2 regions of the Shewanella sp. FeAMO genome follow, and region 1 is predicted to be linked to the other one. Evidence: predicted binding sites of a transcription regulator. Region 1 holds the regulator's gene; the other holds the start of a gene.
What was found. Region 1 encodes MetJ, which represses methionine synthesis genes. Its sites were predicted from a motif close to TAGACGTCTAGACGTCTA; they were not measured.
Positions count from the first base shown of each region.

Region 2: the regulator MetJ is predicted to act here: its motif matches at 12,768-12,785, upstream of metH (methionine synthase).

Region 1 is NZ_CM132201.1:4,259,733-4,276,023, forward strand. It holds gene ACWAU4_RS19095 (methyl-accepting chemotaxis protein) at 1-1,566, shown strand, start outside; gene metF (methylenetetrahydrofolate reductase) at 1,630-2,520, opposite strand; gene ACWAU4_RS19105 (bifunctional aspartate kinase/homoserine dehydrogenase II) at 3,772-6,165, opposite strand; gene metB (cystathionine gamma-synthase) at 6,182-7,342, opposite strand; gene metJ (met regulon transcriptional regulator MetJ) at 7,558-7,872, shown strand; gene ACWAU4_RS19120 (sulfite exporter TauE/SafE family protein) at 7,949-8,692, shown strand; gene ACWAU4_RS19125 (conjugal transfer protein TraF) at 8,695-9,888, opposite strand; gene nrfD (NrfD/PsrC family molybdoenzyme membrane anchor subunit) at 10,040-10,984, opposite strand; gene ACWAU4_RS19135 (4Fe-4S dicluster domain-containing protein) at 10,981-11,553, opposite strand; partial or broken gene ACWAU4_RS19140 (molybdopterin dinucleotide binding domain-containing protein) at 11,566-12,075, opposite strand; gene ACWAU4_RS19145 (IS110 family RNA-guided transposase) at 12,346-13,362, opposite strand; partial or broken gene phsA (thiosulfate reductase PhsA) at 13,452-15,221, opposite strand; gene ACWAU4_RS19155 (c-type cytochrome) at 15,791-16,117, shown strand; gene ACWAU4_RS19160 (DUF3373 domain-containing protein) at 16,238-16,291, shown strand, end outside.
Region 2 is NZ_CM132201.1:806,781-823,071, reverse strand. It holds partial or broken gene ACWAU4_RS03760 (transposase) at 1-45, opposite strand, end outside; gene ACWAU4_RS03755 (IS110 family RNA-guided transposase) at 215-1,225, shown strand; gene ACWAU4_RS03750 (hypothetical protein) at 1,645-2,088, shown strand; gene ACWAU4_RS03745 (imm11 family protein) at 2,538-3,152, opposite strand; gene ACWAU4_RS03740 (GFA family protein) at 3,584-4,012, opposite strand; gene cobO (cob(I)yrinic acid a,c-diamide adenosyltransferase) at 4,905-5,519, opposite strand; gene ACWAU4_RS03730 (cobyric acid synthase) at 5,509-7,143, opposite strand; gene cobU (bifunctional adenosylcobinamide kinase/adenosylcobinamide-phosphate guanylyltransferase) at 7,218-7,814, opposite strand; gene ACWAU4_RS03720 (adenosylcobinamide-GDP ribazoletransferase) at 7,811-8,587, opposite strand; gene cobT (nicotinate-nucleotide--dimethylbenzimidazole phosphoribosyltransferase) at 8,587-9,651, opposite strand; gene ACWAU4_RS03710 (FecCD family ABC transporter permease) at 9,669-10,739, opposite strand; gene ACWAU4_RS03705 (ABC transporter ATP-binding protein) at 10,736-11,644, opposite strand; cobalamin riboswitch at 11,744-11,880, opposite strand; gene ACWAU4_RS03700 (histidine phosphatase family protein) at 11,949-12,692, opposite strand; gene metH (methionine synthase) at 12,934-16,291, shown strand, end outside.

The DNA of each region.
Region 1 (16,291 bases):
GCCACCTCTTTCCTCAGGGTACATAAACCGGAAAAGTTCGGTGACGATCTCTCAGGGTTTCGCCAAACCGTAGTGCAGACCAACAACAGCAAGCAGCCGATAATGGGGCTCGAGAAGGGTGTGGCCGGCCTCGGGATCCGTGGCCTGGCTCCAATGACTTATCAGGGACAACACACAGGTTCGGTTGAGTTTGGCATGTCATTTGGCCAGCCTTTCTTCGATGCCTTCAAACAGAATTACCAGGCCGAAATTGCCCTGCTGACACCTGACAGCAGCGGTTACCGCCGTTTTGGCGGAACCTTTGAAACCGCGGCTTTCAAAGACACGGCGCTGCTGCAGAAAGTACAACAGGGAAAAGCTGACAAGTCTCTGATAAGTCTGAATAACAATAGTCATGTCCTCTACCTGCATCAGGTGACTGACTTTTCCGATAATCCCATTGGCGTACTGGCGATCGCCATGGATCGCAGCCACTCGGAAGCCAGCCTCTGGTATATCAAACTCAAGTTGGTGGCCATTGGTGCCATAGCGCTGTTGGCGGGCGCCGTTATCGCCTTCTTTATCGCCCGCAGCATCACCCGCCCTATAGCGCAAACTACCAGCGCCATGGAAGATATCGCTCAAGGGGAAGGCGACCTGACCAAGCGTATCGAAGTGAGCAGCAAGGATGAAATTGCCGATCTGGCGCGGGCATTCAATCTGTTTGTAGCCAAAATCCAGCAAACTATTCAGCAGGTGACTCAAGCCACAGACTCACTGGCAACCTCAGCCGAAGAGATGTCCGGCATCACCAGCGACAGCCGCCACAGCGCCGAGCAGCAGCAAAGGGAAACCGAACAAGTGGCTACCGCCATGAACGAGATGGCTGCCACGGTTCAGGAGGTCGCCCAAAATGCCACTGTTGCCGCCGACTCGGCAGAGCAAGCCGATGCCGCCACAGATTCGGGTAAACAGGTGGTCAACAGTGTGGTTGAGCTGATGGCCGGGCTGGAGTCAGAGATCCGCGGCGCTGCGGCTGCTATCGACAAGCTCGAGCAGGACAGTCAGGCGATAGACTCTGTGTTGGAAGTGATCCGCAATATTGCCGATCAGACCAATCTGCTGGCACTCAATGCCGCCATTGAAGCAGCCAGGGCCGGCGAGCAGGGGCGGGGCTTTGCCGTGGTAGCCGATGAAGTACGCACCCTGGCGAGCCGCACTCAGGCATCGACAACCGAAATTCAGCAGATGATTGAAACCCTGCAACAAGGGGCGCAATCAGCCGTCGGTGTGATGCAAAGCAGTAATCAAACCATGGATAAGTGTGTTGCCGAAGTGCAAAACGCCGATGCGGCTCTCAATGAGATCCGCGCCGCGGTTTCCGCCATCACCCAGATGAATATCCAGATAGCCAGCGCCGCCAATGAGCAGTGCGCCGTCTCGGCAGAGATCAATCGCAATCTCAACAATATCAATGATGGCGTGGCTCAGGGCAGTGAAAGCGCCGCCCAGATAGCCGTCGCCGGTGAAGAGCTGGCGCAGCTGTCGGTACGCCTCAAGCAGTTGGTCAGCCAATTCAAGGTTTAACTCACTAAAGACAAGCCCACCGATTGGTGGGCTTCCTTTTATCAAAGGTTCACTGAGAGGCCATCACTTGCCGGGACGCACTCCCAGTGTATGGCAGATGGCATAGGTGAGCTCGGCGCGGTTCAGGGTATAGAAGTGGAAATCTTTCACCCCTTCACGGGAAAGCACCTTGACCATGTCGATGGCCACGTTGGCGCCCACCAACGCCCGGGTGCCGGGATCGTTATCCAAACCTTCAAACTGGCGGTGCAGCCATCCCGGCAAAGACACATTGGTCATGGCGGCGAAACGCTTGAGCTGGTTGAAGTTGCCCACAGGCAATATCCCGGGAACAATTTCCACATCAATGCCGGCGGCCACACAACGGTCGCGGAACCTGAGATAAGACTCCACATTGAAGAAAAACTGGGTGATGGCACGGCTGGCACCGGCCTCAATCTTGCGCTTCAGGTTGATAAGGTCAGCCTGGGCATTGGCCGCATCCGGGTGCACCTCAGGATAGGCAGCCACCGAAATATCAAAGTCGGCGACCGAGCGCAGCAAACGCACCAAATCTGAGGCAAAACGTGTCGGCTTGGGGCTGCCTTCCGGCAGATCGCCTCGAAGCGCCACTATGTTACGAATACCGCTGTTCCAGTAATGACGCGCCAACTCCAGTAACTCTTCATCACTGGCATCCACCAGCGTCAGGTGCGGCGCCGCCACCAGCTCGGTTTCCTGCTGGATCCGCTCGATCACGCTGTGAGTGCGATCCCGCACTCCTGAGTTGGCACCATAGGTGACAGAAACAAACTTGGGATTCAGTGGCTCCAGGCGCTGAATTGAGTTCCACAGCAAGGTTTCCATCTCAGGCGTTGAGGGCGGAAAGAACTCGAAAGAAACATTGATGTCGCCGTTGAGCTCGGACAAGCTCTGGTTCAGCGAGTGCGCATGTTGTGCGTGATGAAAAGCCATTGAAAATTCCCTCAACTGTCTATCTGGACGTTTGGACGTCTATATGTCCACATACTAGAGAAACTGTCATTGAAGTCAAGCCCAAAGATGGCTTCAAAGGTGTATTTATCTTAATCAGTATAAAAGCCACTAATGAGTGTTTCTGCAAAGCCTCGGCTTTACACCTGGGGAGAGCTTTCGCACAGGTGATCCTGTGCCTGGAAAATAGGCGTATCTCTGCAGATATATAAGCAATTTCAAGCAACGCTATGATTGCAGAATTGCACCAATTCCCCCTTCGGAGCCGCCGCTGGCGTTGTTGCAAATTGGCGTAGCCGAGACAGGGATGTCGAGGCTCGAAGGTCGAGCAAGGATGCGAGTCCTGAGTGTAGCCAATTTGTTTCATAAGCCAGCGGGGATTTCGGCTACGTTGGGGTGTCCTTGGGGATGCAAGGGGCTTTGGACAAGCAAAGCCCCTTGCCCGGTGTGGTGTGGAACACCACGACTTTAGGCCGCTGGAACAGCGGCTATCATAGCTTCCAGCTAAGAGTATCTAAGTTAGTATTGGTCGAGCTTCTGAACCATGATGCAGCCCATCACCTGCGGTGCGCTTTTCGCACAGGCGATCCTGTGACTCGCTGTGGACCCATCCCTGGGCGCTCGACGAAAACGTCCCTGTTTTCGACGGTCACAGTTCCGCCAGTGCCTGGAAAATAGGCATATATCTACAGTTTAAAACAACTCTGTGTGGAAAGAATTGCACCAATTCCCCCTTCGGAGCCGCCGCGGGCGTTGTTGCAAATTGGCGTAACCGAGACAGGGATGTCGAGGCTCGAAGGTCGAGCAAGGATGCGAGTCCTGAGTGTAGCCAATGTGCTTCATAAGCCAGCGGGGATTTCGGCTACGTCGGGGGTGTCCTTGGGGATGCAAGGGGCTTTGGACAAGCAAAGCCCCTTGCCCGGTGTGGTTTGGCGAGAGTTGCGTAGCAACGTGCTTTCGAGCGAGAGCCAAGGATGGCGAACTGGCCCTTATGCATGGAGGCATTTACACCACGACTTTACGCCGCTGGCACAGCGGCTAGCATGGCTTTAAGCCAAAGCTCACCAATGAACTTGATCTCAGCTTCCAGCTAAACCGCAAGCCCGTCACCCGCGGTGCGGATAGACTGAAAGCCCGAATACAGTGAAGGACAGCACGTCCGAGAACGGCCACTCACACAGGCTTTTCCTAGCCAAGAGCCCACCAGCTTCAAATATGACGCTAATACCAGTCCTACTCCTGCAGCAGATCGCGACAGATCTGCACCAGATCCGACTGTACTGCTGCGGCAGTCACTTCCCTGCCGGCACCTGGGCCGCGAATGATCAGCGGATTACCCTGGTAGAAGGCCGAGCGGATGACAAACACATTATCTCCCGGGGTCAGGTTGGCGTATGGATGTTGACGCTCGACCCATTGCAGAGAGACTTCGGCGTTAACCTGGCCATCTTGCTGCTCCAATGAAGCCACATAGCGCAGCACCTTGTTTTGCTCAGCCGCGGCGGCAAACTGCTGCGCGAGAGTGGCATCCAATTCGGGGATCCGCTGCAAGAACTCATCCAACGGAATATCGGCCAGCGCCTCAGGCACCAGTGAGCTTAAGCGAATATCCTCAAGCTCTAGTTCCAGACCTATTTCACGAGCCAGGATCAACAGCTTGCGCTGCATGTCACGCCCGGAAAGATCGTCCCTGGGATCCGGCTCAGTGATCCCCAGCTCTTTGGCCTGCAACACCAGCTCGGAGAAAGGTTTGACGCCATCGAAATGCTCAAACAGCCAGCAGAGCGTGCCGGAGAAGATACCGCCAACAGCCTCTACCCTGTCGCCGCTGTTGTGCAAATCATTGAGCGCGTGCTGCACCGGCAGCCCGGCGCCGCAACTGGCGTTGTAACGCCAGAACAGTCGGCGGTTACCCAACTGCTGTTTCAGCTCGCGGTAGAAAGGCAATGGCCCGGAGCCGGCCAACTTGTTGGCACTGACCATATGAATGCCACGGGCAAAAAACTCGGGATACTGCAGTGTCAGTCCGGCGCTGGCACTGATATCCAGCGCCACCAGTTCATCGGCTTGCAGCAACGCAAGCTGTTCAAACAGATGTTCATACTGCCAAGGGGAGGCTTCGGCTTCAAACCTTGCCTGCCAGTCTTCCCCAAAGATCCCTTCATTGCAGATCCAGGCACGGCTCGAACTCGCCAAGCCCAGGAGTTCAACACTGGCCTCCAGCTCACGTTTGAGGCCGTCGCGGGCTCGGCTAAATAGTTCCACCCAGGCTTCGCCTATGTTACCCACCCCCAGCAGAATAACGCCTATGCGTTTGCGGGGGCCGGCGCAGCGCCTGTGCACCTTCTGGGTCAGCAGGTTCACCTGCGATTTGGGCACCAGGGTGACCAGGCTGAGTTGGTCCTGATACAGAGGTCGCGCTTCACGGCTCAGCAAGCGGGCAAAGCTGCGGCGATAACTGCCGGCGCCACTGCTTACCAGGGCCACCAGCCCAAGCTCTCTGTCCTCGGTAATGCTTTGAATTTTGAGCTCGGATGTCTGCGCTTCCAGTAGCTGCCAGACTTGGCGGGATAATTCGGGAGTATAGGCCAGCTCAAGTTTGTGTTGCCCCTGAGACCAGTAGGCCAGCGGGGTCAAACCCGCCTCATTGAGCGCATCAAGCGTCTGAGCCTGGGTGCCATTGAACTCCAGGCTCAAGAGGGACACCTGATTGAGATTGGTCACCACAGGGGCGCTTGCGGCATCACTCTTGGGAGCTATAAGGGTAAAGTCGGTATGCGAGGCGTAGCTCGAACGCACCGCCAGGCTGACCTCGGTATCAAACAGCGGCTGCAGGGTACGGCAATGCAGTACCGGTGAGCCGAGCCGCGCCAGGCGGTCGGCCTCAGCCAGCGACATACTGCTCAGTAGCCTGGCATCGGCAATCTTGTTGGGATCGGCATTGAACACCCCTTCGACATCTGTCCAGATAGTCACCCTGTCGATATCGGCCAGGCTGGCTATCAGGGTGGCACTGAAGTCGGAGCCGTTGCGACCAAGCAACAGAGTTTCGCCTTGGCTATTGGCGCAGATAAAGCCGGTGATCACCAGGCGCTCATCGGGATGCTCGGCCAGCAGTCGCTGTACCCTTTCACGGGATTCATCGAGGCGAATCCTGGGTACTGCGCCCTCATCGGCAATCAACAAACTGCGGGCATCCACATGGGAAGCGGCGACACCTGACTCCCTCAGTAGCGCCGCCATCAGTCTGGCCGACCAGCGTTCACCGAAACCCACCACCTGATTGCATTGGTATTCGCTGAGTTCAGGCAAGGACAACAAACTGGCCAGTTGCGCCTTATCTGTAGACAGACGCTCCCGCAGTTGACGCGCCTGTTCATTGCCCAGCAGCTGTTCAATCAGATTCTGCTGATAACCGACAAGCACCTGCAGCTCTTCCTGCCACAGAGCGCCGGATTCCTTCAGGTTCAGCAGTTTATAGAGAAAATTGGTACTCTTGCCGGCGGCGGAAACCACTACAAGATCATCTGCATGACCATGGGTCAGCAAAATATGGGCGACCCGTCGGTAGCAATCGGCATCGGCGAGACTGGAACCGCCAAACTTATGTAGGTGACAACGTGCCATCTCAAGCTCCTTCAATTCAACAGTTTGCGGCTGCAGCCAATCCGGCGGCGATATCATCCAGCAGATCCCGGCCATCTTCTATGCCCACAGACAAGCGGATAAGCGTGTCTTTAATGCCGGCTTCGGCGCGAGCATCACACGCCATGGCTCTGTGGGTCATGGTGGCGGGCACGGCCACCAGGCTCTCAACCCCTCCCAGGCTCTCGGCCACGGAAAACAGCCTGAGCGCGCCAAGGAAGGCAACCACCTGCGCCTCATCACCCTTGAGTTCAAAACTCAGCATAGCGCCAAAGCCACTCTGCTGCCTGGCGGCAATTTCATGACCTGGGTGGCTCTTAAGCCCCGGATAGTAAACTTTGTCTACCACGGGACTCTGGCTCAGTAGCGCCACTATGCGCTCGGCATTGGCCTGATGCTCGCGGATCCTCAGCGCCAGAGTACGCAGGCCACGCAGGGTCAGGTAGCTGTCGAAGGCGCCACCGCTCAGCCCGAGCGTGTTGGACCACCAGTGCAGCTGCTCTGCCAGTTCAGGATCTTTGGCAATCACGGCGCCGCCCACCACATCGCTGTGGCCATTGATGTATTTAGTGGTCGAGTGCACCACTATGTCGGCCCCCAACAGTAAAGGCTGTTGCAGCGCCGGCGATAAAAAAGTGTTGTCGACCACCACCAATGCGCCCTGCTGGTGGGCCGCCTCGGCAATAGCGGCAATATCCACTACCCGCAGCAGCGGATTGGACGGAGTCTCGAGCCACACCATGCGCGGCTTTTGCGCCATGGCAGCGGCGAGTGCTTGCGGGTCGGTTTGATCCAAAACCTGCAAGCGAAACTGGCCCTTGGCAGCCAGATTGGTGAACAGCCTATAGCTACCGCCATAACAGTCATGGGGCACCAACAAGAGGTCATCCGGCCCCAGCAGGTTGACCACCAGAGTAATGGCCGCCATACCGGTCGCTGTGATTGCCGCACTGCAGCCCTGCTCCAGCTCCCCCAAGGCATCCCCCAAAATGGAGCGGGTAGGATTACCCGAGCGGCTGTAATCAAAGGCTCTTGGCTGAGTGTGGCCATCAAAGGCATAGTTGGTCGACAGATAGATGGGTGGCACCACGGCCCCGTGCTGGCTGTCTGATTCGATGCCCTGCCGGACCGCTGTGGTTGCTAATCGCCGCTCTGTCATAATCGACTCCTGAATGCTGAGGTTCGACACCATAAAGATGTCTGGACGTCTAAATCTAACCAATGACCATCCAGCCGTCAATAGGCATCAAGACGTTTGGACGTCCAAATGTATGGATTTCTGTTCATATTGCACAGATTTTGCAGGCAATCATTTGACTGTATCCTGTAAGGGTTTAAAATCTGCTGCGAATTAGTGAGATCACAGGTGAATCAATGACTGAATGGAATGGCGAATACATCAGCCCTTATGCCGAACACGGCAAGAAGAACGAGCAAGTGAAAAAAATCACTGTCTCTATTCCGTTGAAGGTGCTGAAAGTATTGACCGATGAGCGCACCCGGCGCCAGGTAAACAACCTGCGGCACGCCACAAACAGCGAACTGCTGTGCGAAGCCTTCCTGCATGCCTATACCGGCCAGCCACTGCCCAACGATGGGGATTTGTCCAAAGACAAACCCGACAGCATCCCGGAAGAGGCCAAGCGCATGATGGATGCCATGGGCATAGAATGGGAAGACATGGAGTAAGTGTGTTGTCCCTCAGAATTACCTTATAGTTGAACAAGGATCGCGGTGCGATCCTTGTCTTTTTTGGGGCTTGCGAATGTTGTCACTGATAGATCCCGTCACCCTGCTACTGGCGTCCATGATCATATTTACCGGCGCCCTGACCCAGTCGTTGATAGGCTTTGGCTTGGCCGTGGTAGCCACACCTTTGCTGTATATCGTCGATCCGGAACTGGTTCCTGCCCCTGTTATCGCCATGGGGTTTTCCATCGCCCTGCTGACACTGGTACGCGAGCGTGGCCACCTGGAATTCAACGGCCTGCAATATGCCTTGTTGGGGAGGCTCCCCGGCGGCCTGATTGGCGCCACCCTGCTGTTGCTGGCGCCGCAGCCTATTCTGGGCTTGACCATAGCCCTGATTGTGGCCGTAGCCGTATTCCTCAGCCTTAGAAAGTACAGCATCAAGATCAACCGCCTCAGCCTGTTTATCGCCGGGATATTTTCCGGGATCTTCGGTACCGTGGCCGCCATAGGCGGACCGCCGATGGCCCTACTGCTGGCGGGTAAGGATGCCAGTCAGTTCCGCGCAGCGCTGTCGGCCTTCTTCATCTTCAGCTCATTGATAGCCTTGATTATTCTCGGCTGTTTTGGCCTCTTGACCCTGAGGCACCTATGGCTTTCGCTGTTGCTGCTGCCTTCGGTATTTCTCGGTTTTCTGGTGGCTGGCCGCTTGGTGGGCCGGGTGGATAAAGAGAAGACCCGAGTCCTGACGCTGGCGCTGTGCGCGTTGAGCGCCCTGTTGCTGACCATCAAATCAAGCCTGGCGCTCATCAACGGTTAATTTTAGAAGTGATAGCTGGTTTGCAGTACGCCGCCTATGGCGTCATCGCTGCCAAACATGCCGGTGAGATCCAGCCGGAAACTGTTGCCTATGGCGAACCCTGTCCCGAGTGAATAAAGATCGGCGGTGTGATCATTGAGATCCTGGCGATAACCGAGCCGTAAAGCAACCCAGTCAGCAGGCCGGTATTCACCGCCTAAACGCCAATAGCGGCTGCCCTCAAGCTCGGCAAACTTGTCGTTGTCGGTAAGATCCAAGTCGCTGCTGAGCGAAAAGGCCGCCCAGTCATAGGCCACCCCTGCGGTAACCATAGGTTTCACCTGATAGGTAAGCTGCACGCCGCCGGCCTCTATGCTGCTTAAGTCCCGCTTGATGAGGTTGCGACCACTGACACCGATAACCAAACCATCCAATGGCTGGAATGCCAGACCGATATCCAGGTTAAAGCCTGTGTCATCGCTTCGATAATCATCATCGTTGAAGTCATCGGCATCGAAGTTGTTGGCGCTGACGGCATAGTTAAAACTGTCCAACCGTTGCAGCTTGGGGGTAACTCCCACTGTCACCGGCATATTGACGATAGATAGCGGATAGCTCACGGCAACCCCGAGCTCGGAAACCGCCCCGGCCACCACTCGCCCCTGGGAGGTCAAATCTTGGATTTCCGGCGGATTATTGGGGTCCAGATTATCCAGGGCATCAATATCCGCGGCGGCGATTTCGGCTATTCCCAAGGCATCGAGATAACTCTTGAATACAAAGGCATAATTAAAACCATCCGAGGGCATGACCAAAGCCATATTGATACCGGCACTGACGTAAGCGCTATTGCCCTGCAGCGATTTCAAGTCACCACTGAGGCGCTTTCGGTAGTCATCGATAGCCGCTGTGTCGGCGGCGTCTATGGCATTAACCAGGGCGTCATAGTTATCCTGCAGGGCATCAAACTTATCGATCATCTGATCTTTATCGGCGCCATCGGCGCCGATGGTTGGAATGAGTAAACTGAAGTCATTGCTGCGGCGCGAAGGCAAAGCCAGCAGTGCCGGATTGGAAAAGGCCGCCGCCTCACGATTACCGGCTGCCACGGCAACCCCGCCCATGGCATCTGAGCGGGCCTCATAAACATCCTGACCTGCCAGTGCCAGCGTGCTGGCAAACCCCGTCATAAGCAGTGTCAAAAGACTCAGTTTCATCTCATCACCCTCTTGCTTTTATCTGTAACCTGGCGCAACCGGTTACCTGGGTTAAAGATAGTCCAAATCTCGATGAAACTATGGCATCAAACACAAAAAAGCCCGTACCAAATGATACGGGCTGAGGCTCAAACAGGTTCAGAAGTGCTTGTTAACCAAGATAGCTCTGACCTGCATAGAGAATAAAGTGTCTAAGTGCCAGCACCCCGGTCAGGCTGCAGCAGGCTACCGCCAGCATGGCTCCCTTGGTGTGACGGGTACTCGCCGGCAGCAACAGCATGGAAAGCAGCGGGATACCAAAACCTATACCCACAACCCCAATCCAGAACACGCTGGCCCAGACACCGCTTGTCAGTGATGCCAACGCGGCGGCAGCAGCGCCACCCTTGAAGTAGAGCGCGCAGAACAGCATAAACAGGAACAGGATTTCTGCCGCCATTACCGGCAATTCCAAACCGTGCATCCGTCCCAGCTGTGAGCAGTGCTTGTCTGTCTTGAACAGCAGCAGCGCTACTACCGCGTTGGCAGCCGCACCTGCCGACAAGCCGGACACCAGGAACAGTGCCGGTAAGACGGCAGTGTTCAGCATGGGGTAGGCGTTCATGGCGGAGATCAGGAAGCCGGTATAGGCACCCACTACAATTGCCAGCACGAACAGCAGCACTTCCATGGTCTTGCGCAGGCCAGTCAGTGATTCCGCAATCCCCTTGAGGAAACCCAGGCCCCAGTTGCCGAGATCATCTTTCAGCACGACCAGCGCATAGGCAAAGGTCAGCGGAATGTATACCAACAGCGCCAACACCCCGATGGACATTACAGAGGTCAGGTTATAGTTGATCAGGATCAGCCAGAAGTGGAATGGCTTGGTCAGGTCAAACACCAGACACAGCATCCCCAGACAGATGGCCACGGGCGCAATCAAGGCCGCGGCCTTGAGAATGCCGCTGTCACCCTCTGTCTTGTTTTGCACCCAACGCAGCCCGATCCCAATCAACAGACTACCCGCCGACAACCCCGCCAAGAAGAGGTAAACGGCTATGACCCAGTGCCAGGTGACAGGGTCGTATTGCGTCATATCGCCCCAAGTATTGTTCATGATTGGATCCCCCCTCTCTTGACAGGAATACGGTAGATTCTGGGTTTGGTTCCCAGATGGGTCTTGTCCTGATAAGTCACGCGGGTGTTGAGCAGAGTCGCCACCTCGCTGCCGGCCTCGTTGGCATCACCGAACACCAGGGCGTCTGTGGGACATACTGTCACACAAGCGGGTTGTTCGCCGCGCGCCAGTCGGGTGTCCTTACAGAAGTTGCACTTGTCGGCCACCTTGGTTTCCGGGTTCATAAAGCGCACTTTGTAGGGGCAAGCTGCCACACAGTACATACAACCGACACACTTTTCCGCCTTGATGGAGACTATGCCATCCTCACCCACATAGGCCGCTCCGGTAGGGCAGACCTTGACGCAAGGGGCATGTTCACACTGCTGACAGGACACCCTGTGATACTTGAAGTGCAGATGCGGCGCATCCCCGAATGGACCTTCTACCCGTACCTGCAGGCGAGTTACGCTCTCAGGTACACCGTTTTCGCTGCGGCAGGCGACGTTACAGGCCTGACAGCCGATGCACTTATTCTCGTCGTGCACCATCACATATCTTTTAGTCATCTTCGCCTCCCCTTATGCCTTTTCCAGCTTCACACCTGTGGTGTGTACGTTCATACCGCACACAGGTGCAGTCACGTTGGGCAGCAGGTTGCCGCAGTGCACGCCCTTGCCGGTCGCCCGTGCCAGCTCCTTGTTCTTGGAGCCAAAGCCCATGTAGGCGAAAACAGTGTCGGGACGTATGCCCTTGGTCACCAGCGCATGGCCCTCTTCACTGCCGACACTGGAAGTGAGGCGAATGGCATCCCCATTCTCAATGCCATGCTTGGCGGCGGTGTCCGGGTGGATCCAGACGGCGTTGTCGGACATCAGGTTGGCCAGCATAGGCACATTGTGGGTCGCGCCATTGGTATGCACCGCCACCTTGCCCTGAATAAAGTAGAGCTCGTCCGGCTGTTTCAGGGTCACTTCGCGATAGGCGATAGTGCCACGTCCAGGCGCCATCTCTTCCACCTTGGCGGAGGTCAGTTCAATCTTGCCGCTGGGGGTCTTGAACTTGAGCGCGCTGCCGTAGGTACCGTCTTCATATATGGACCCATCCCGTTTGCAAGACATTTGATTTCAATTTGAGAAGAGTTCATTGCACCCATATATTCGGCCTGTTACTGAGTTAAATCTCTGGCCCTGATGGATATGTGCTTCTACTTTCCTCATCATCCTTGCGGCTTCACGATGAGCCTATGGATTCAACAGGTTTTAAGTAGAACAGTCTGACTGTCTCATCATCAAATCAATTGTCACCGCAACTTGGTGATAGGTTTGCATTATCTTACTTCACAACCTGATTTATAAGCTTCATGTCGCCGGCCGATACGTTTCTTCTTTGGCCGCTATGACCCAGGCAATTCTGGCAAGCTTGTTGGCTACTGCAACGCAGGCGCGATTAAAGCCTCGACGCTCCACGAGGGCCTTCGCCCACAGGCTGAGCTTATCGGTTTTGTGCTCGCAGTGACGCAAAATGGACCTGGCACCATGAATGAACAAGGTTCGTAGATAGGCATTGCCTCGCTTACTGATCCCCAGCAGATTATCCTTGCCGCCACTGCTGTGCTGCCTGGGCACCAGACCGCACCAAGCTGAAAAATGGCGGCCATTGTGAAATGCCTTCCCCTCCCCAACAGCGGCATAAAATGCCGTCGCAGTGACAGGACCAACGCCCAAGACGGTGCCTAATCGTTGGCAGATAGGATTATCAGCATTTTCCTGCAATACCTGCTTTTCACACCCTTTCAGCCTGTTCTCAAGTTCGACAAACTCATTATACAGTCCATGGAAAATCGCTCGACCTTTGGCTGTGAGTGCATTCTCACCGTCTTCCAAAATGTCGGGCAATTGACTGCGAAAGGCCGTTTTTCCCTTTGCCAGCACGATGCCATATTCGGCCAACATGCCTCGAACCTGATTCACCAAGGCGGTGGTTTGCTGTGTGAGTCGCTCACGAACCCTGTGCAACATCTGCACATCTTGTTGTTCGATAGATTTGGCGGGCACGAAGCGCATGTTTGGTCGCTGAGCCGCCTCCGCTATGGCAAGGGCATCGTTGTAGTCATTTTTATTTCCCTGCCGATAGGGAATGACATATTGAGGAGGGATCAACTTAACCTGATGACCAAGGGCAGTAATTTCCCTGTTCCAATAGTGAGCGCCACCACAGGCTTCAATCGCGACCAGGCAAGGTTCCAACTTAGCGAAAAAACCGAGCACTTCTTTTCGTTTAAGCATTTTCTTGCGCACCAGCTTACCTGCTTTGTTGACCGCAACAGCGTGGAACACCAACTTTGCGATATCCAAACCGATGGTTGTAATCTTCATAGTGGACCCATCCTCTTTCCAGATGACTTTCAACAACTTCATCGTGGCCCATTGCGAGGCCGGTTAAAAGGGGATGGGTCCATTCCATTATCCATGGCTCTGGCGTTGGGGTAGGCGGCAACAAAATCGGCCACCATCTTGGGTTCGCGCAGCATCAACGGCTTGCCGTAGCTGACAAAGCCCTTGTCCTTGATGTGCTGCAGCAACTTGGCGTCTTTATTCACCTGCAGGAATTGCAGGGTTTCCATGTTTTCCCAGGGATAGTACTGCTCCAGGCCCATCTCTATGCCCAGTTCACGGAAAATTTGCCAGGAAGGCTTGGCATCGCCAATCACATCCACCACTTGCTGACGCAGGTAGTAGGCCGGGTTCTTGCCGGACTTGTCGGCGACTTCTTCATCCCGCTCCAGGTAAGTGCATTCGGGCAGTATGATGTCGGCCCATGCAGCGGTTTCACTGATATAAACATCACAGGAAACCACAAACTCCATCTTCTTCAGGCTCTCAACCACCTTGGCGCGGTCGGTCATGGTCTGCATGGGGTTGGTGCGGCTCATGACCCAGGCTCGCAGTTGGTAAGGCTTGGCTTCCAGAGTCGCATCTATGATTGATTGATAGATACCACCGCCGGACCAGGCCATGGCAAACTGCTCATCCATCTGGTCGATGCGTTTGGCTTGCGGTTTGGGCAGTTTGACGCCCGGCTTACCCAGCTCAGGGGCCACAGCCTCACCGGCAAACTTGTTGTAGCTGCCGGCCTTCTTACCCATGTAGAGGCCACCCTTACGCTCCAGGTTGCCGATCAGCACGTTGGCGGCGTACAGCGCCCGGCGCATATCGAACTCTTCCGGAGTGAAGGTAGATCTGTGGCCAAAGTCGACCACGGCATGGGGCGCAGCGGCGGCATACTCATGAGCAATACGGCGGATATCTGCGGCGGGTACGTCGGAAATTTTCTCAGCCCAATCAGGGGTGTAGGCTTTAACCTCGGCGGCAAAGGCCTCAAAACCTTCAACATAGCGCTCGATAAAGGCCTTGTCATAAAGGTTGTCGGCAATCAGCACATGGCACAGCGCCAGGGCCACGGCCACATCCGAGCCGGGACGAATGGCATACCACTCATCGGCCTTATCGGCCACCACAGAGAACCTGGGTTCAAACACCACCAACTTGGCGCCTTTGTCGGCCTGGGCCTTCATCAGACCTCGGGTCTCGGACATATTGATCCCCTCATAGAGGTTATGACCGAAGTTGATGATGTACTTGGAGTTGGAGAGATCCCGCTTCACCTTGGTACCGAACATCGCCTTGGCGGCGACCACATAACCACCTGGGCAAGTGGTGTTATGGGTAAAGGAGTTGGGGCTGCCGTAAGCCTGCCCCAAATAGAACAGGTGTCCGGACAGCGAGCCTGACTTGGAGGAAAACGCCACGGCTTCAGGGCCATGCTCGGCCTTGATTTGATTCAGCTTGCTGGCGATGGTTTGATAGGCTTCCTGCCAGCTGATTTCGGCCCACTTGCCTTCGCCGCGCTCACCGACGCGCTTGAGTGGTTTGACGATCCTTTGTGGATCGTACAGCAGACTATGACCGGCGCCACCACGGGCACAGACCTTGCCGCCGAATGATTTGGCTTCTTTGTTACCGCTGATAAAGACGTTTTTGCCATCAACAATCCGCGCCGAAATCGGGCAACGAGTTGAACACATCTCACACATACTGGCAATTTCAGTGGCACTGCCGGTCAGTGGGCTACGCCCCAAAGCCGCCAGCGAACCGGGCAGAACTCCGGCCAGGGCACAGGTTGCCCCTCCGGCTCCAGCCCCTTTCAGAAAGGTGCGCCTATCAAGCTCTATCATGGTTACCTCCATCCTCTCCCCCTTGGGAAAAGGTCGCTCACACAGGTTATTGTTTGAATTGGATTCCGCTTGACTACAGCGGCTTGAGCTCATTGTTTACCCATTAAATTTCTGTGGGTATTGTGGTAAACCACATAGGGGGAGCGAGTGTGATCCAGCCCCCGCAAAGACGCCGGAAAGGGCGTGAAAGTGTGAAGGGAATCCTGCCCCAGATTGATGAGAAAAGAGTCTGTAGATGCACTCCAAGAGTTAACAAATGCAACTTTAGCCGCGACAAATATTCACAAACGTTAAGCTGATCACGCCTAAAAAACCGCTATAAATCCCACTCACGGCTTCTCTAACAGGTCAACAGATAAAGATTAAAAACAAAACAAATCAATACATTGCAAGTATAAAACCATCCAATCCATTAGATTTATTTCAATGATATTTTTATCAATTAGATTATTTTTATGAAGGTGATCCAGTTCAAAGCTGACGCACCTCAGGATTGCTAAATTGACAACCGCAAGGACACATAAAATAACAGCCCATTAACGGAGCGGGCGGTCACCCCAGAGGAATAGATGATGAACACCAGCAGCAAACTCGGCCTTCTGCTTTTAGCCTGTGCATTGGCCACAGGCGCCACCGCAGCCGACGGCGGCAACCCCAAGAAAGGCAAACACCTGTACAAGAAAGTCTGTAAAGAGTGTCACAGCAAAGCAGGCATAGGTGGCGAACTGACTCCCATGAGCAAGACCATGAGCCAATGGGACAGATTCTTCGCCAGAGACAAACACAAAGCCAAACCCGAGGCGTTTCAGCCTTTAACTGAGCAGGAACTCAAGGATATTCAACAGTTCCTGTACGACCATGCCGCCGACTCGGATCAACCCCAGACCTGCGGTTGATCCGAGCGCATAGGCGCCAATCACTTAACTAAATTTACAGCTTGCAAGCCAAGTATGGGGTTACCCCAGGGCTGCTTGCTGCCTGAAAACGACCGGCAAGGCCGGTCAGGAGAATCAACTATGCGCACTCTTATCGCACTGGCGGTGGCCCAGGCACTGGGTTTGGCTCTGCTG
Region 2 (16,291 bases), 1.5 Mb from region 1:
TTGCCAGGCGTGCAAAAGTCCTAACGAATGGAAGCCTCTGTCAAACTGCAATGGTATGGCGATTTATTGAAACGGTTTCACCTTTTCCGGGCAGCGGACACGGCATCGCGAAAATGTAGCAGTATTCGGATCTAATGAAATGGACACCTCCCCACAAAGACTTCAGTGAGCCATGCTGTAAGTGCAAACCAACAGCAATATGAAGAGGTGTCCCATGGAACAAATTATCGGAATTGATCTGGCAAAGCGAGTTTTTCAGGTGAATATCGTATCTGCGCAGGGTGAGAAGAAAGCGAATAAAATGATCACCCGTGAAAAATTGACGGCGTTTATTGTTCAGCAGCCTCCGTCCCGTATTGTGATGGAAGCGTGCGGCAGTGCAAATTACTGGTCACGCCAGTTCAGGCAATACGGACATGAAGTTAAACAAATCAGTCCACAGTATGTTGCCCCCTTCAGAATGGGCAGTAAAAATGACAAAAATGATGCAGCTGCAATTGTCGAAGCTGACAGTCGCCCGGGTATGCGCTATGTGCCGGAGAAGTCTATTGAACAGCAGGATATTCAATGTCTGCACAGGGTTCGCCAGCGGCTGATGAAAAACAAAACCGCGCTGATTAACCAGATACGGGGGCTAGGCCTGGAATACGGTATCGCCATACCGGAAGGGGCTCATAAAATTATGGCCCACCTGCCTGAGCACCTGGAGGATGCAGAAAATGAGCTCACCACGCTCAGCCGGGAGCTGTTCCATGAGATGTTGCAGGAACTTCAGGACAATCAGCAGCGGATTAAAACTCTGGATCTGCGCCTTGCGCTTATCAGCCAGCAAAATGAGGATACCCTCAGACTGAAAAGCATACCTGGTATCGGGCCATTAGGGGCTTCAGCCTTGACGGTAGCTCTGGGCGACAGCGCTGATTTTCAGAATGGCCGGCATTTTGCCAGCTATCTGGGGCTGGTTCCGAAGGAGCACAGCAGTGGTGGTAAAGTCAGACTACTCGGGATAACAAAACGCGGAGATGGTTATCTGCGAGGACTGCTTATTCATGGCGCCCGCTCAGTGGTTTACCGGGTCATCAACCTTCCGGAAGAACGATGTGGAGGTCTCCAGCGTATTATTGCCCGAAGTGGCGTAAACAAAGCTGTAGTGGCGCTGGCTAACAAAAATGCCCGAATAGCGTGGGCGCTAATAAACCAAAAAACAGAGTATATCGTTAAGTAACTAACTGATTTTAATAAGTCCAAAGAGTTGATGTGCTGACAGGTAGAACCGACTCTCTGTGAACCTGACAAATAGCTGGGCTGCTAAAAGCCATGGCACTAATGAGGACAGAGAGTACGGATGTTCATCAGGGCTCACGAAGCCGGATATATGTGTGTGGCTACTTTGTCAGAAAGAGACCTGCCGGTGCTTGCATCGGAGAGGTGTCCATATAAGCTATTTAGAGCCGATCACAAAAGATTGCTCTAGAACTTATGGTGGTCGAAATCAGCCAGCACAAAGCTTAGCCGACTCAAAACATTTGAAAAAACTGCTCAAAAAACATAGACATCATTACCAGCCTTAAATAGCATATCACTCTCATAAAGAAATAAAATTTGTTAATGAACAGCACGAAATAAATTAAGACTCTGAAATTTATGAATAACGTAATCAAATGGCTAAACAGTCGTTACGAAGAACTTGTAAAAGATAGTTATTTTACATATCTAGTTGGAGAAAATACGCTTAAGTTTGAGCCAACACTTGATGATCGATTTGACTTAGTATGTTACGACGACAAGATAAATATGATTTTCGATCAAGATAAACGTCTCAAGTTTTTCATCGTGGAATACCCTCTTGATGAAGCGCTATTGAGCATGCTTTCAACAAAAGATATACCATTGACTGAAAAAATGAGTTTGACTTCGATAAAATCAGTATTTGGGGAACCAGAAAAATCGGTTGGTCCGAGAAAGCTACCTGGGTCAGTTAAAAATGGCTGGGTTCAATATAACTTATCAGAAAAATACAAACTAACATTCAGCTTGTCTCATGTTGATCAAGCTCAGATAGTAGATATAAGGTTCTCAATGAGTTAGTAGAAAAGGTAGCTGATATAAAGAGTTATCTAAACTTTATTGGCGATATTTACCTAAACGTCTTTTCAAAAGAGTTAGCAATACCCGCGATTGGTACTCCACTAATTTTCTTAAAAAAATCTATGTACCTACTCGACATCAAAATGAGAAAAGTGGCTTAGGGGGATATAATTAACCTTTCAAGAAAGGTAAACTAAATAACTTTCCCAAATAAGTAGAACACTGTAAGGGAACTCAGTCCAGTTTGAGCGTTCAGAGCTACCACAAAACAAACCTATTTCTTGTACAATACCTGAGGTTAGTTAATCCCCAGAAAATATCTAGCCCGAGGCGTAAAAAGTATACTTAGTATCGAACTACGAGCTATTGCTGAAATAACTGTTGCACTAACAACCTAATGCACAGCTATTTCAAAAACTCGTCCACCTTGATTTAATGTCATCTAGAAACTAATTCACTCTATTAAACTCCATTCCAAGAATGTATTCACTGAGTTTGAAAAACTGAAATGCTTCAATATTGAATTTGGCTAGCGCTTTTACTATTTTTTCATGAACGATAATTGCGCCACCCTCCACTCGAGCCAACTTGATAATTAAGCGACTTTCTTCTGGTATATCATTCAAAATATTCTCGAGTAGTTTGTATTTTATAACCTCATTGTATTTAGCATTGGGTTCATACTCATCTACATTACTACTTTCAAAGTCAACACAATCCAAGGTGGAGTAAAAATTGAAGAAATAAAAGTCCTCGTACCACGTCCCATCATCACCTATAATGACAGCAGGAAACAACTGAAAGCCATTTATTTCGTATTGGTTCACTACTGAAGCAATATCCACAGATACCACTGGGTATATACTGTCCATTTGAGCGTTATTAAGATTAAAAGGAACCTCTCCTTTATACCCATTTTCAAAAAATACAGGGCCATCACCATAATCTAACTTTGCATATGTATGATTTCTTCTTCCAGTATCTAACGTCGCTCGCAAAGATAGATATTTATCGCGAAAAACTACGCGTTTCATTATAAAGTATTGATCTTCGTACTGACTCATTTTCTACCTGACTAAAAGTTATTTCATCCTACACAAACACAATCTTTGCTCTTATACAGTATTAAAACCTGTTGCGAGGACATTTATGGTGACTCATACGGAATCCAGCTGTTTATTCAAAGGCTGGTTGGCGAATTGGAGTCACCTACGGACTACTGTACTCACCTGCAACGACGACGCTGGCAAGGAACTGCGAATTGCCAGACATTGTCTCGCTGAATCCCCATAACCCAACCCATCAGCCAAGTCGAACTTTGTTCGATTTCAATAATGTCTGAAATTGGTCCCTTGCACTAACTTCAATAGCCGAATAGCCCTCAAATGGCTATGGCTTGAAAGATAGCTTTCTCCCTGTGGAAACATCTGTGTTTCTGCAATCCAGGAAACTAGATTTCTCACTCAGTTAATGTTGGGTGTCTCTATTGTTTTCTTTATTTTTCGCATATCTTTAACCAATCTTGTTCAGTTGGCATCGTATCAAATTGTGGTATACCGTCATTCATGAAACCCACATCCCAACTTGCGTGAGATCCGACATAGACATGAGCAGAAACTTTTGTATCAACAGGCTCGGAAAGCAAACCAGCAGGTACCCAATATGAATCACCGTTTGAGCTGATATTAGGTACCGGACTACCACATTGGCAACAAAACTCAGATTTAAAGCCAGAGCTAGTAGAAAATGACCGAATCTGATGTTCGCCAGTGCACCACTTAAAATTTGATGCCTTGACTATCAAAGCTGAATTTGATGAAGAACCCGACACTTTGCGACACAATGAACAATGACATTGATAAATGAGTGGTAATTCACCTGACAACTCAAACGAGATCTCTCCGCACAAACAGTTTCCTTTCAATTGAATTATTCCTTGTTAATTAGTACGCATACCCCCAAACAGAGGCGCAAGCTTCGCTGGTGTCCTGTAGCCTTGATTTTGTTATGTTTTTTTTCGGTGGCTGAAACACCATCTAATTACAACAGTACATCTCGCTATGCATTTGTATTGATTGGTTAAAACAGGTTTCAGTCCTAATATCCTTTGCAGCTAAACGCGCATTCACGGTTTCCAAATCTATTATCTACCAACAGTGTTTTATATCTTTTTGAATTTAAATCTATTTTCTGTGATATTACAGAAATAATGCGCAAATTTATCTTCAAATTGCCAGGCATTTTGTCAAAACTTTAATAGACAAGCAGCGTGGCTACCGCAGGGGGATTAAGTGTTCTGCCTCTTCCCTCAACCTAAATTTTATCTTTCTGTATCAGCATTTTGTCAGAGATTAACAACATTAGGCAAGCGATAAATTTGCTACCTTTTGGCCAGTTCTTCAATCTGTGCCTGAGTGAAATCACTCATCCAGTAGCACCAAAGATAACCGCCAATAAAAAAGAGCGATACAAGCCGCGGGGTCACTTCAGCCCCTAAAACCAATGCACCTATTTCAAACTGTTTGCGGCTGTGGCTAAGCCGTCAAGGAGGCTCAGCCCATGAGCATACAATGAGTATGTGATTGGAGGAGCAGGCGCAGACAATAACGCCACGGTCGCAAACAAAAAATAAAACACTGCAGTCTGATCGAGGGCTGACAAAGCCGACTAGTCACTTCAGCCCCTAAAACCAATGCACCCATTTCAAACTGTTTGCGGCTGTGGCTTAGCCCATGAGCATACAATGAGTATGTGATTGGGTGAGCCGACGCAGACAATAACGCCACGGTCGCAAACAGGAAGAAATAGCAGAAATATCAGTAGTCGAAACCAGGCTGCGCTTTAACCCCCGCCTCAAACGCATGCTTCACGCTATTCACCTCACTGACAGTATCTGCCAATTCAATCAGTTGCCTGTGGCAGTTGCGGCCGGTGATGATCACATGCTGCATGGGGGGACGATTTTGCAACGCATCTATCACTCGCTGCAGATCCAGATAGTGGTAGCTGACCATATAGGTGAGTTCATCGAGCAGCAGTATGTCTATGCTGGCATCCTGAAGCCATTTTTCGGCGGCCGCCCAGGCCTTTTCGGCGGCGGCGATATCCTTGGCTTTGTCCTGGGTGTCCCAGGTAAAGCCTGTGCCCATGACTTCGAACTTGACCCCGGCGCCTTCCAGTAGCTTGCGCTCACCGCACTCCCAGGTGCCCTTGATAAACTGCACTACGGCGCCCTGCTTGCCATGACCGACCGCGCGGGCCAGAGTGCCAAAGCCGGAAGTAGACTTACCCTTACCGTTACCTGTCACTACCAGGAGTATGCCCTTCTCTTCGGTGGCGGCCGCGATTTTGGCATCCACCGCCGCTTTCACTTTCTGCTGCCGCTGTTTATGACGCTCTGCCTTGATATCGGTTTGATTATTATCGGTCACCCTGGTCTTCCTCTTTGAATATGTTGATTATTTTATTGAAATCCAGATGTTGCTCCAGCACATCGGCCAAACGATCCAGCTGTTGCTGACGCTGCTGATTGATATCCACTGTGCGGCCCTGTGGCGCCGTCATCCCGGCCCAGGTGAGCAGCAGTTCACAGGCCTCAGGGCTGTCAAACAAGCCATGCAAATAACTGCCGAGAATTTGATTATCCTCCGACAGCAGACCTTCGTTGCGGGGTGCTGTGGTTTTTGCAGGCTCAGTGATTTTTGCAGGCTCAGTGGCGCTGACACAGTTGGCGTCACTGCCTCGCTCATTAAGCAACAGTGGCTGGGTGCATCTGTCAGGGATCCGCGATGCTCCGCAGTGGATCTCATAACCGGAGACTGATGCCGATGATTGCCCAAGCCTCAGGGTACCGCTGACATTGAGCAGCTGTTTTTCGACTTGCAGCTCGGTAGTGAGTGGCAGGTAGCCCAGCCCTTGGCTGGTACCGGGCAAGTCTTCCAGTCCCAAGGGGTCGGCAATGCTCTGCCCCAGCATCTGAAAGCCGCCGCAGATACCGATAAGCTTGCCGCCATAGCGCAGATGGCGAGCTATGCCCTTATCCCAGCCCTGTTGGCGGATAAAAGCCAGGTCGGCGCGCACATTCTTACTGCCGGGCAGCAGCAGGAGATCCAGCCCTGGAAGTTCGCCCTGATGGGTCGGCCCTATATAATAAAACTCGATGTCCGGATGCAGCCGCAGCGGGTCAAAGTCGGTATGGTTGCTGATCCTGGGGTACACCAAGACGCCGACTCGCAGTCGCGTCCCAGTTCTTTCAGATTGAGTTGTTTCAGATTGAGCTCGTGCTGATTGAGCTGTTACCGACTGCTCGGTAGCAGCCTGAGACTGAGCAGTTGTTTGCACCAGTGCATCTTCGGCGTCCAGATGCAGGGCATCGAGGTAGGGCAATACGCCCAATACCGGCTTGCCGGTGTGAGCCTCGAGCCAATCCAGCCCGGACTGCAGCAATGAGATATCACCGCGAAAACGATTGATCACAAAGCCCTTTACCCTAGCTTGCTCACTCTCGGACAGCAGGGCCAAGGTACCGACCAGGTGGGCAAATACCCCGCCCTTGTCGATATCGGCGATGAGGATCACCGGGCAGTCCACCGCTTCGGCAAAGCCCATATTGGCAATATCGCCCCGGCGCAAATTGATTTCGGCCGGGCTACCGGCGCCTTCTACCAACAGCCAGTCAAACTCCTGCTGCAACCTGTGCCAGGATGCCAACACCGCCTGCATGGCAGCGGCTTTATAGTCACGACTCTCGGGGCCGAAAAAGGCGGCGGCTTCCAGGCTGGTCAGCGCCTTGCCCTGAATAATCACCTGCGCCTTGGTATCTGAGCTGGGTTTAAGCAATACCGGGTTGAAGTCGATTCTCGGCTCAAGACCGGCGGCCACCGCCTGCAGCGCCTGGGCCCGGCCAATTTCACCTCCATCCCGGGTGACGGCGCTGTTGAGTGCCATATTTTGCGGCTTGAAGGGCGCCACTCGCTGACCATGACGATGAAACACCCGGCAGAGTCCGGCCACCAAGGTACTCTTACCGGCATCCGAAGTGGTGCCCTGCACCATAAGGCTGCGACCAGGCCGGGCCAGAGTCGAGAGCGCGGCTTCAAGTTCAGCGCTAATAGCTGTTACTGGGCCGCTCATGTATTACCCCGCTGATCCGGGCTTGTACCCGAAGTGCTCAAGCCCTGGGAGCCACTGCTATCAGAGCTCACAGGCTTTAACGCCAGCGGTAAACCGGCGACCACCAGAGTGACTCTGTCGGCCTTGGCGGCCAGCGCCTGATTGAGCCAACCGGCCTCATCGACAAAACGCCGACTCAGCTCCCCAAGCGGCACTATGCCGGAGCCGACTTCGTTGCTCACCAGCAGCAGATCGCCGTCAAACTCTGCTACCGCCTGCAGCAAGGCCGCGCGTTCGCTAGCCATATCGGCACCAAAGCAGAGCTGGTTACTGAGCCAAAGCGTCAGGCAGTCTACCAATACCGGCGCTCCAGAGCCTGAGCGCTGCACAAGCGCCTTGGCCAAATCGAGCGGCACCTCGGCCAACTGCCATTCGAGGCTGCCGCCTTGGCGCGCAGTTTGATGGTGGGCGATACGCCGGGCCATCTCCTCATCGGCGGACTCGGCCGTTGCCAGATACCAGGGGCGGACATTGGCCGGGCACAAGTCGGCCAGTTGCCGCTCAGCGTAGCCACTCTTGCCGCTGCGGGCACCGCCCAGAATAAGATGGATCATGCCGGGCTGCCTCCCAATGCCAGCAACAGCATATAAACCGCCAGCTCACTCACCTGCTGCGCCGCTCCCAGGGTATCACCTGTGTAGCCGCCAATCTGGCGCCGGAACCAGAACACCAGGGCCCAACGCAGCAACAACATGGTCGGCAGTAGCCAGAACAGCAGCGTGGTGGACAGCAGTGCCGTCAGCACAATTCCAGTCAGCAGCAAAATACCCAACTCATTGAGCCCCTGCTGCTGCGCCAGAGGTTTGCTCTTGCCCTCGTCGCGAACATAGGTTTCGCTGAAGATAATGCTGGCCGCCGTCACCCGGCTGACACAGTGCGCCAATACCAGGGCCAGCGCCGCTTGGTTGATGTCGTAAAGTGCCAACTCCAGCAGTAACTGGTACTTGAGCAGTAACACCAACACCAATGCCAAGGCACCATAGCTGCCAAGGCGGCTGTCTTTCATGATTTTCAGTTTATCTTCTACCCGCCAACCGCCGCCGAAACCATCGGCGGTATCGGCCAGACCATCTTCATGAAAACCGCCGGTAACCAGCACGCTGCAAATCATCGCCAGCACTATGGCGATGGAGCTTGGCAATATCCCGGCAGCCAGCAGTAACACCAAGGCGGAGATCAAGCCCACCACAACGCCCACCAGGCCAAAGTAGCGGCTGGCCTTGTTGAGGCTGTCGCTGTCCACCGTCAGGGCGCTGGGTACAGGAATACGGGTGAAAAAACCTATTGCGATCAAAAATAGCCGCAGCTGTCCGAGCCAGAATCCCATCAGAGCACCTCTTGGGTAGCAGGCTCTACCACCTTGTCGACCCCGGCTTCACCAAAGCTGGCCATCTGGTTGTAGAAGTTGGCCGCCGCCTGCACCAAAGGCAGCGCCAGCGCCGCGCCCGAGCCTTCGCCCAACCTGAGCCCAAGCCGCAGCAAAGGCTTGGCGGACATGGCCTCGAGCAGCAACTTGTGGCCGCGCTCTTCGGACTCATGGGCAAAAATAAGATAATCCCTCACCCCCGGCGCCAAACGCACAGCCGCCAGCGCCGCTGTCGACGCGATAAAACCGTCCACCAGCACGGGCACGCCAAATTCGGCCGCCGCCAACATGGCCCCAGCCATCTGCACTATTTCAAAGCCTCCGAGGCAGGCGAGGATACTGAGCGGCTCGGTCAGCTCGCAGTGGTGCAGCAGCAGTGCCTGCTCTATCAGCAGGCATTTGCGCTTAAGCGTCGCGGCATCTATGCCGGTGCCGCGGCCAACACATTCACTCACAGGCAGACCGGTCAGGGCAGCCATCACGGCGGCGGCAGAAGAGGTGTTGCCTATTCCCATCTCCCCCAGCGCCAGCAGGTTGCTGCCGGCATCGATATGGCGTTTTACCAAGGTGCGCGCCATGGCAAACCCTTGATGCACAGCGCCCAGAGTCATGGCGGCGCGTTTGTGGATAGGCCCGGTACCGGCGCCCAGACGCTGCTCTGTAACCTCGGGGATCCCCAAGCGGCTGAGAATGCCGCAGTCAATCACCTCCAGCTCGAAGCCGGTCTGGCGACAAAACACATTGATGGCAGCGCCGCCGGCAACAAAGTTGAGCACCATTTGGGTGGTCACCTCGCTGGGAGCAATCGACACCCCGGCCGCGGCAATACCATGGTCGGCGGCAAACACCAGCATCACGGGGCGGCGGATGACCAACTCATCAGTGGCGGAACCGAGCTGAATGCGCCCCAATTGCAGCGCCAAAGCCTCCAACTCACCCAAAGCGCCCAGGGGTTTGGTCTTGTTGTCTATGCGGGCCTGAATCGCGTCATCCAGCGCGTGATTGATTGCTGCAACCTGGTACATCCTTCCCTCTCTTATCGTTATTGGCCGCGTTTACGCAGCACTATCAGGAAAAACAGACTGCCGATGGCCGAGGTGATCACCCCCACCGGCAGCTCTTGGGTGGGCAGTATGCTGCGAGCCAGCACATCGACCCAAACCATAAACAGGCCGCCCGCCAGTGCCGTCAGCACCATGGGGTGCTGCCCCGGCAGCAACAACCTGACAATATGAGGCACCATCAGCCCCACAAAACCAATTCCGCCGCAGTGGGCCACCAAAGTGGCGGTAATAAGCGAGCATAACAGCAGCATGGAAACCCTGAGCCTTTGCACCCTGATTCCCAGAGTGTGGGCGGTTTCATCACCGGCAAGCATCGCCAGTACCTGGCGCTTGAAGGCCAGGATCACCAGCAAGGCCGCCAGCACCACCAGAGTGGGCAGTCCAAGCCCATCCCAACTGGCACGGGCAAAACTGCCCAGGCTCCAAAACAGCAAGGAGGTGGTGGCCTGCGGGGTGGAAAAATACAAGATCAAGCTGGTGAGGGCGCTGAACATAAAGGAGATGGCGACCCCGGAGAGCAACATTCGCTCTATCTGGTTGCCGATATTCCTGCCCGCGAGCAGCAGTACCATGAGCACGGCCAAACTGGCACCGATAAAGGCTCCCAGCGGCAGCGATATCCCGGAGATGGCCGAACTCAGGCCAAGGCCGGTCGCCAGGGCGACCGAGACCACCGCGCCGAAGCTGGCGCCCGAGCTGATACCGAACAGGTAAGGATCGGCCAGCGGGTTGCGGGTCACCGCCTGCAATACATAACCCGACAATGCCAGACCGCTGCCGGCGATAAAGGCCAGCAAGATACGCGGCAGGCGCAGATCCCAGACGATACGCTCGCTGATAGCGGACGGCTCACCCACGCCCAGCAGGTGTTTGCCAATCACTCTTGCCACATCGAAGAGACTAATATCTGCGGCGCCAAAACCGGCGGCGGCCAAGGGTGTCAACACAGTGCCGAGCAGCAACAGCAGCCAGCACCAGTAAAGTCTGGGCAAGGGCTTGAGAAACCAGCCGATAAGCGAGCGCCCCGGTGCGACCATGGAAGTAGTCATGCGCCACCTCCCACCGAGCCTGGGCGCCGGTCAGTTTCCTTGTGGGCAACACAGGTTTCGGCCGAGGCAGGCCCTGCCATTGGCTCGACTATCGCAGCGCCGTGAGCCTTGCCGTGACCAGGCTCTGGCGACTGATAGCCGTAAAAGTAGTGGATCAGCGGCCGTCCCAACTGCGGATGCGTCCCCACCTGGCAGCAGACACCGAAGACACCGGCAATTCTGTCTTCGGTCAATACGCTCTGGGGCGAGCCGTGGGCAATACGGCGGCCGTTATCCAGCAGCAAGAGTTCGTCACACAGGGCCGAGGCCAGATTGAGATCGTGAATCGAGGCGATCACTGTGACCCCCAGGCTGCGCACCAGCTCGAGGATCTGGATCTGATAGCGGATATCCAGATGATTGGTGGGCTCGTCCAGGATCAAAAGCTTGGGGCGCTGCACTATGGCGCGGGCAATCAAGGCCCTTTGCTTCTCACCGCCAGAAAGCTGCGCGAAAGGCTCTGCGGCCTTGTGCTGCAACCCGACCTGAGCCAATGCCGCCTGCACCTGGGCCTTGTCGGCCGCCGATGGCATATCAAACAACCCCTTGTGGGGAGTCAGTCCCATGGCCACTAATTGAGTCAGATCCAGTGCCAGTTGGGCCGGGGTATCCTGCAGCACCACGGCCACCTCTTTGGCGAAAGCTTTGGCTGACAAACTATTGATATCCTGCCCAAACAGCTGGATCTGACCGCTGTCCGGGCGGATATAACGATAGAGGCAGCGCAGCAGGCTCGACTTACCGGCACCATTGGGGCCTATGAGCCCGAGCATCTTGCCGCTTGGCAGCTCAAAGCCCACATCGGCCAATACGCTGTGGCCACCGGGAAGCCAGCTAAGCTGTTGCACCTTGAGTGCCAAGCTCATAACCGCCCCCCGACATTGAGCCTGTGACCGGCAGAAGGCTCAGGCTGCAGTGGAAGAATCATCTATTCGCTCCCCCGGTTTACCCGCCCGGGTTTCTGGTTTGGTTTATCAGCTTGGGCAGGTCTCCTGACTCGTCGCCAACGGCGACTCACAGTTGCGGGCACAGTCCGGGCTTTCCCGGTTCCCTGGGTTGGTTCACCTGCAAAGGTGCCAACACCCTGGCTGCTGCCGCACTTGGCGGCTATTTGGGGTTATTATCCCGGTTTTATCGCCCGGCACAATTGCCTGGCGCAATAGCGCAGCACTATTGCGGCCAGTGGAGCTTGCTGAAACACTGCCATTCCTGGTCACTTTCACCGCTGGCATCACGGCTGGCATAGAGGGTTATTCTGACCCAGGCCGCATAAGGTAGTTCCAAGGCGTTGAACACTGCCGCAGGCGGCATTTGCCCCGGCAGCAAAATCTCGGCCAGCAGCAACCGGATAACTCCGCTGTGAGTCAGGATCAGCGCTGCATCGGCACTTGCTGAGGAACCAGAGCCTTTTGAACCAGAGCCTTCGGAAGAATTAGCCTCTCTAGCAAGCCAGCGCTGCACCATAGTCTGCCAGCCATCCAACACCCGGCTACGAAAGGCTGGCAGCGATTCCCCGCCCGGCGGAGTATTGGCCACAGGGTCACGCCAGAAGGCTTCGGCCGCCTCGCTATGCTGCTGATAGACACTCGCCACCTTCATGCCGTCCCAGTCACCGAAGTCCAGCTCCCAGAGCCAGTCATGCTGCTGCAGTGGCGCCGGGAAATAGTCAGGCATATCGGCCTTGAGCTCGGCGGCAAAGGCCTGGCAACGCTGGGCCGGAGAACTCAACAGCACCAAGCTTTGGGGCGCACTCGGCAACTGCTCCAGCTCACTACTGATAGCCCGCCAGCTACGCCACATCTGCGCTTTGCCCTCATCGCTCAGGGCCACATCACTGCGGCCGCGGATAATCTCACCGCCTTCACATTCGCCGTGCCGCAGCAGATAGATATTCAGTTGCCTATGTTCAGCCACACACTTCTCCCGTCAGAGTCCGGTGGTTACCGGGCCAATTTAACCTTGCCGCAGGCCGCCGGAATCCGTATATTATGGACGTCTATACGTATAAATGTCCAAAATAACTTTCCGCGCCCACACACGCCTTTGGCTATCATGCCAGATAGTGCCCCGGGCGTCAGGTCGGCAGAGATGATGTCGCGGATGCCAAGCGCCGCGAATGTAAAACAGCAATAAGACAGGTATGAAAGGTAACCCTATGGCGACTTCCCAGCACTCCCCAAGCCAGACAGAGCGCAAGCTCAAACAGACCCTCAAAGAGCGGATCCTGATTTTAGATGGCGCCATGGGCACCATGATCCAGGACTACAAGCTGGAAGAAGCCGATTACCGCGGCGAGCGCTTCAAAGATTGGCATTGCGATGTCAAAGGCAACAATGATCTGCTGGTACTGACCCAGAGCGAGATCATCAAGACCATTCACAGGGAATACCTGCTGGCCGGTGCCGACATCATAGAAACCAACACCTTCAACGCCACCACCATTGCCATGGCCGACTACGAGATGCAGAGCCTGGCGGCGGAGATCAATTACCAAGGCGCCAGAATAGCCCGAGAAGTGGCCGATGAAGTGGCCGCCGCCAGCGGTATTCCCCGCTATGTGGCCGGGGTACTCGGCCCCACCAACCGCACCTGTTCCATCAGCCCGGATGTGAATGACCCCGGCTTTCGCAACATACATTTCGACGATCTTGTGTTGGCCTACAGCGAATCCACCGAGGCGCTGATCGCCGGTGGCGCCGACATCATTCTGGTGGAAACCATCTTCGATACCCTCAATGCCAAGGCAGCGCTGTTTGCCATCGAAAATGTGTTCGAGAAACTGGACCAAAGGTTGCCGGTGATGATTTCCGGCACCATTACCGATGCCTCGGGCCGCACCCTGACAGGGCAAACCACAGAGGCCTTTTACCATTCTCTCAGACATATCAAGCCGCTGAGCATAGGCCTCAACTGCGCCCTGGGCCCGAAAGAACTGCGGCCCTATGTCGAGGAGCTTTCCCGTATCAGCGAGTGCTTTGTCTCGGCGCACCCCAATGCCGGTCTGCCCAATGAATTCGGCGGCTATGACGAGACTCCGGCGGAGATGGCAAGCGTGATAGGCCCCTGGGCCGAAGAGGGGCTGCTCAATATTGTCGGCGGCTGCTGCGGCACCACGCCTGCGCATATCAAGGCGATTTCTGAAGCCGTTAGCCTTCATGCACCAAGGCCGCTGCCTGAGCTGCCGGTGGCATGTCGCCTCTCCGGACTGGAACCCCTGACCATAGATGCAAGCAGCCTGTTTGTGAATGTGGGCGAGCGCACTAATGTCACCGGCTCGGCCCGGTTTCTCAAGTTAATCAAAGAAGGCCAGTACGAAACCGCGCTGGAGGTGGCCCGTGACCAGGTGGAAAACGGCGCCCAGATCATAGATATCAACATGGATGAGGGCATGCTCGACGGGGTCGAGATGATGCAGAAATTCCTCAACCTTATCGCCTCAGAGCCGGATATCAGCAAGGTGCCTGTGATGATAGACTCCTCCAAGTGGGAGGTGATTGAGGCCGGGCTCAAGTGCATTCAGGGCAAGGGAATAGTCAACTCCATCTCCCTCAAAGAGGGCGAGGCCAAGTTTATTGAACAGGCCAAACTGGTGAAGCGCTACGGCGCCGCCGCCATCATCATGGCCTTCGATGAACAGGGCCAGGCCGATACCCGAGAGCGCAAAACAGAGATCTGTACCCGCGCCTACCGGGTGCTGGTGGATAAGGTGGGCTTCCCGCCGGAAGATATTATCTTCGACCCCAATATCTTCGCCATCGCCACCGGCATAGAGGAGCACGATAACTATGCGGTGGACTTTATCGGCGCCATTGAAGATATCAAGGCCAACCTGCCCCATGCGATGATTTCCGGCGGGGTGTCCAACGTTTCTTTCTCCTTCCGCGGCAACAACCCGGTGCGGGAAGCCATTCATGCCGTATTCCTCTATCACGCCATCAAGGCGGGGATGGATATGGGCATAGTCAACGCCGGTCAGTTGGCCATCTATGACGATATCGACCCTGAGCTTAAGCAGAAGGTAGAGGCCGTGGTGCTCAACCTGCCCTGCCCGGTTGCCGACTCCAGTAACACAGAGCAGCTGCTCGAGGTCGCCGAGAAGTATCGCGGTGGCCCGGGCGGCGCAGGCAAGAAAGAAGATCTCGAATGGCGCAAGTTGCCGGTCAACAAGCGCCTGGAACACGCACTGGTGAAAGGGATCACCGAATACATAGACGCCGACACAGAAGAAGCACGCCTGCAGGCCAAGCGGCCGCTGGATGTGATTGAAGGCCCGCTGATGGACGGCATGAACGTGGTGGGCGATCTCTTTGGCGCCGGTAAGATGTTTCTGCCGCAAGTGGTCAAGTCCGCCCGGGTGATGAAAAAGGCGGTCGCCTATCTCAACCCCTATATCGAAGCCGAAAAAGTAGAAGGCCAGAGCAACGGCAAGGTGCTGATGGTCACGGTCAAGGGCGATGTTCACGACATAGGCAAGAACATAGTCGGGGTGGTGCTGGCCTGTAACGGCTACGAAGTGATAGATCTCGGTGTCATGGTGCCGGTGGAGAAAATCATCGAAGTTGCCAAGGCCGAGAAGGTCGACATCATAGGCATGTCCGGGCTCATTACCCCGAGCCTGGATGAGATGGTGCACAACGTTAAAACCTTCGAGCGCGAAGGTCTGACCCTGCCGGCGATTATCGGTGGTGCCACCTGCTCCAAGATCCATACCGCAGTGAAGATAGCGCCTCATTATCCCCATGGCGCCATCTATATCGCCGATGCATCGCGCGCCGTGCCCATGGTCAGCAAGCTCATCAACAATGAAACCCGCCAGGCCACCATAGACGAAACCTATCGCGAATATGAAATGATGCGCCAAAAGCGTCTGTCGCAGACCAAGCGCAAGCAGATTGTGCCCTTGCAGGTAGCACGGGATAACCGCTGCAGCCACGACTGGGCCAACTATCAAGCGGTGAAGCCCAACACCCCGGGGATCCAGGTGTTTGACGACTATCCGCTGGAGGACTTACTCGAGCGCATCGACTGGACGCCGTTTTTCCGCGCCTGGGAGTTGCACGGCCATTTCCCGCAAATACTGGATGATGAAGTCGTTGGTACTGAGGCCCGTAAAGTCTATGCCGACGGCAAGGCGATGCTGGAGCAAATCATCCAAGAGAAGTGGCTCACCGCCAAGGGCGTTATCGGCCTCTTTCCCGCCAACAGCGTCAACTTCGATGATATCGAGATCTACACAGATGACTCTCGCAGCCAAGTGTTGTTGACCACCCATCATCTACGGATGCAGCTGGAGCGGGTGGGCAACCACAACTTCTGTCTCTCTGACTTTGTCGCCCCCAAAGAGAGCGGCGTGGCCGACTATATGGGGGGATTTGCGGTCACCGCCGGCTATGGCATCGATGCCCATATTGCCCGTTTCGAGGCGGCCCACGATGATTACAGCGCCATCATGCTCAAGTGTCTGGCCGACCGCCTGGCCGAAGCCTTCGCCGAGCGGATGCACGAGCGGGTGC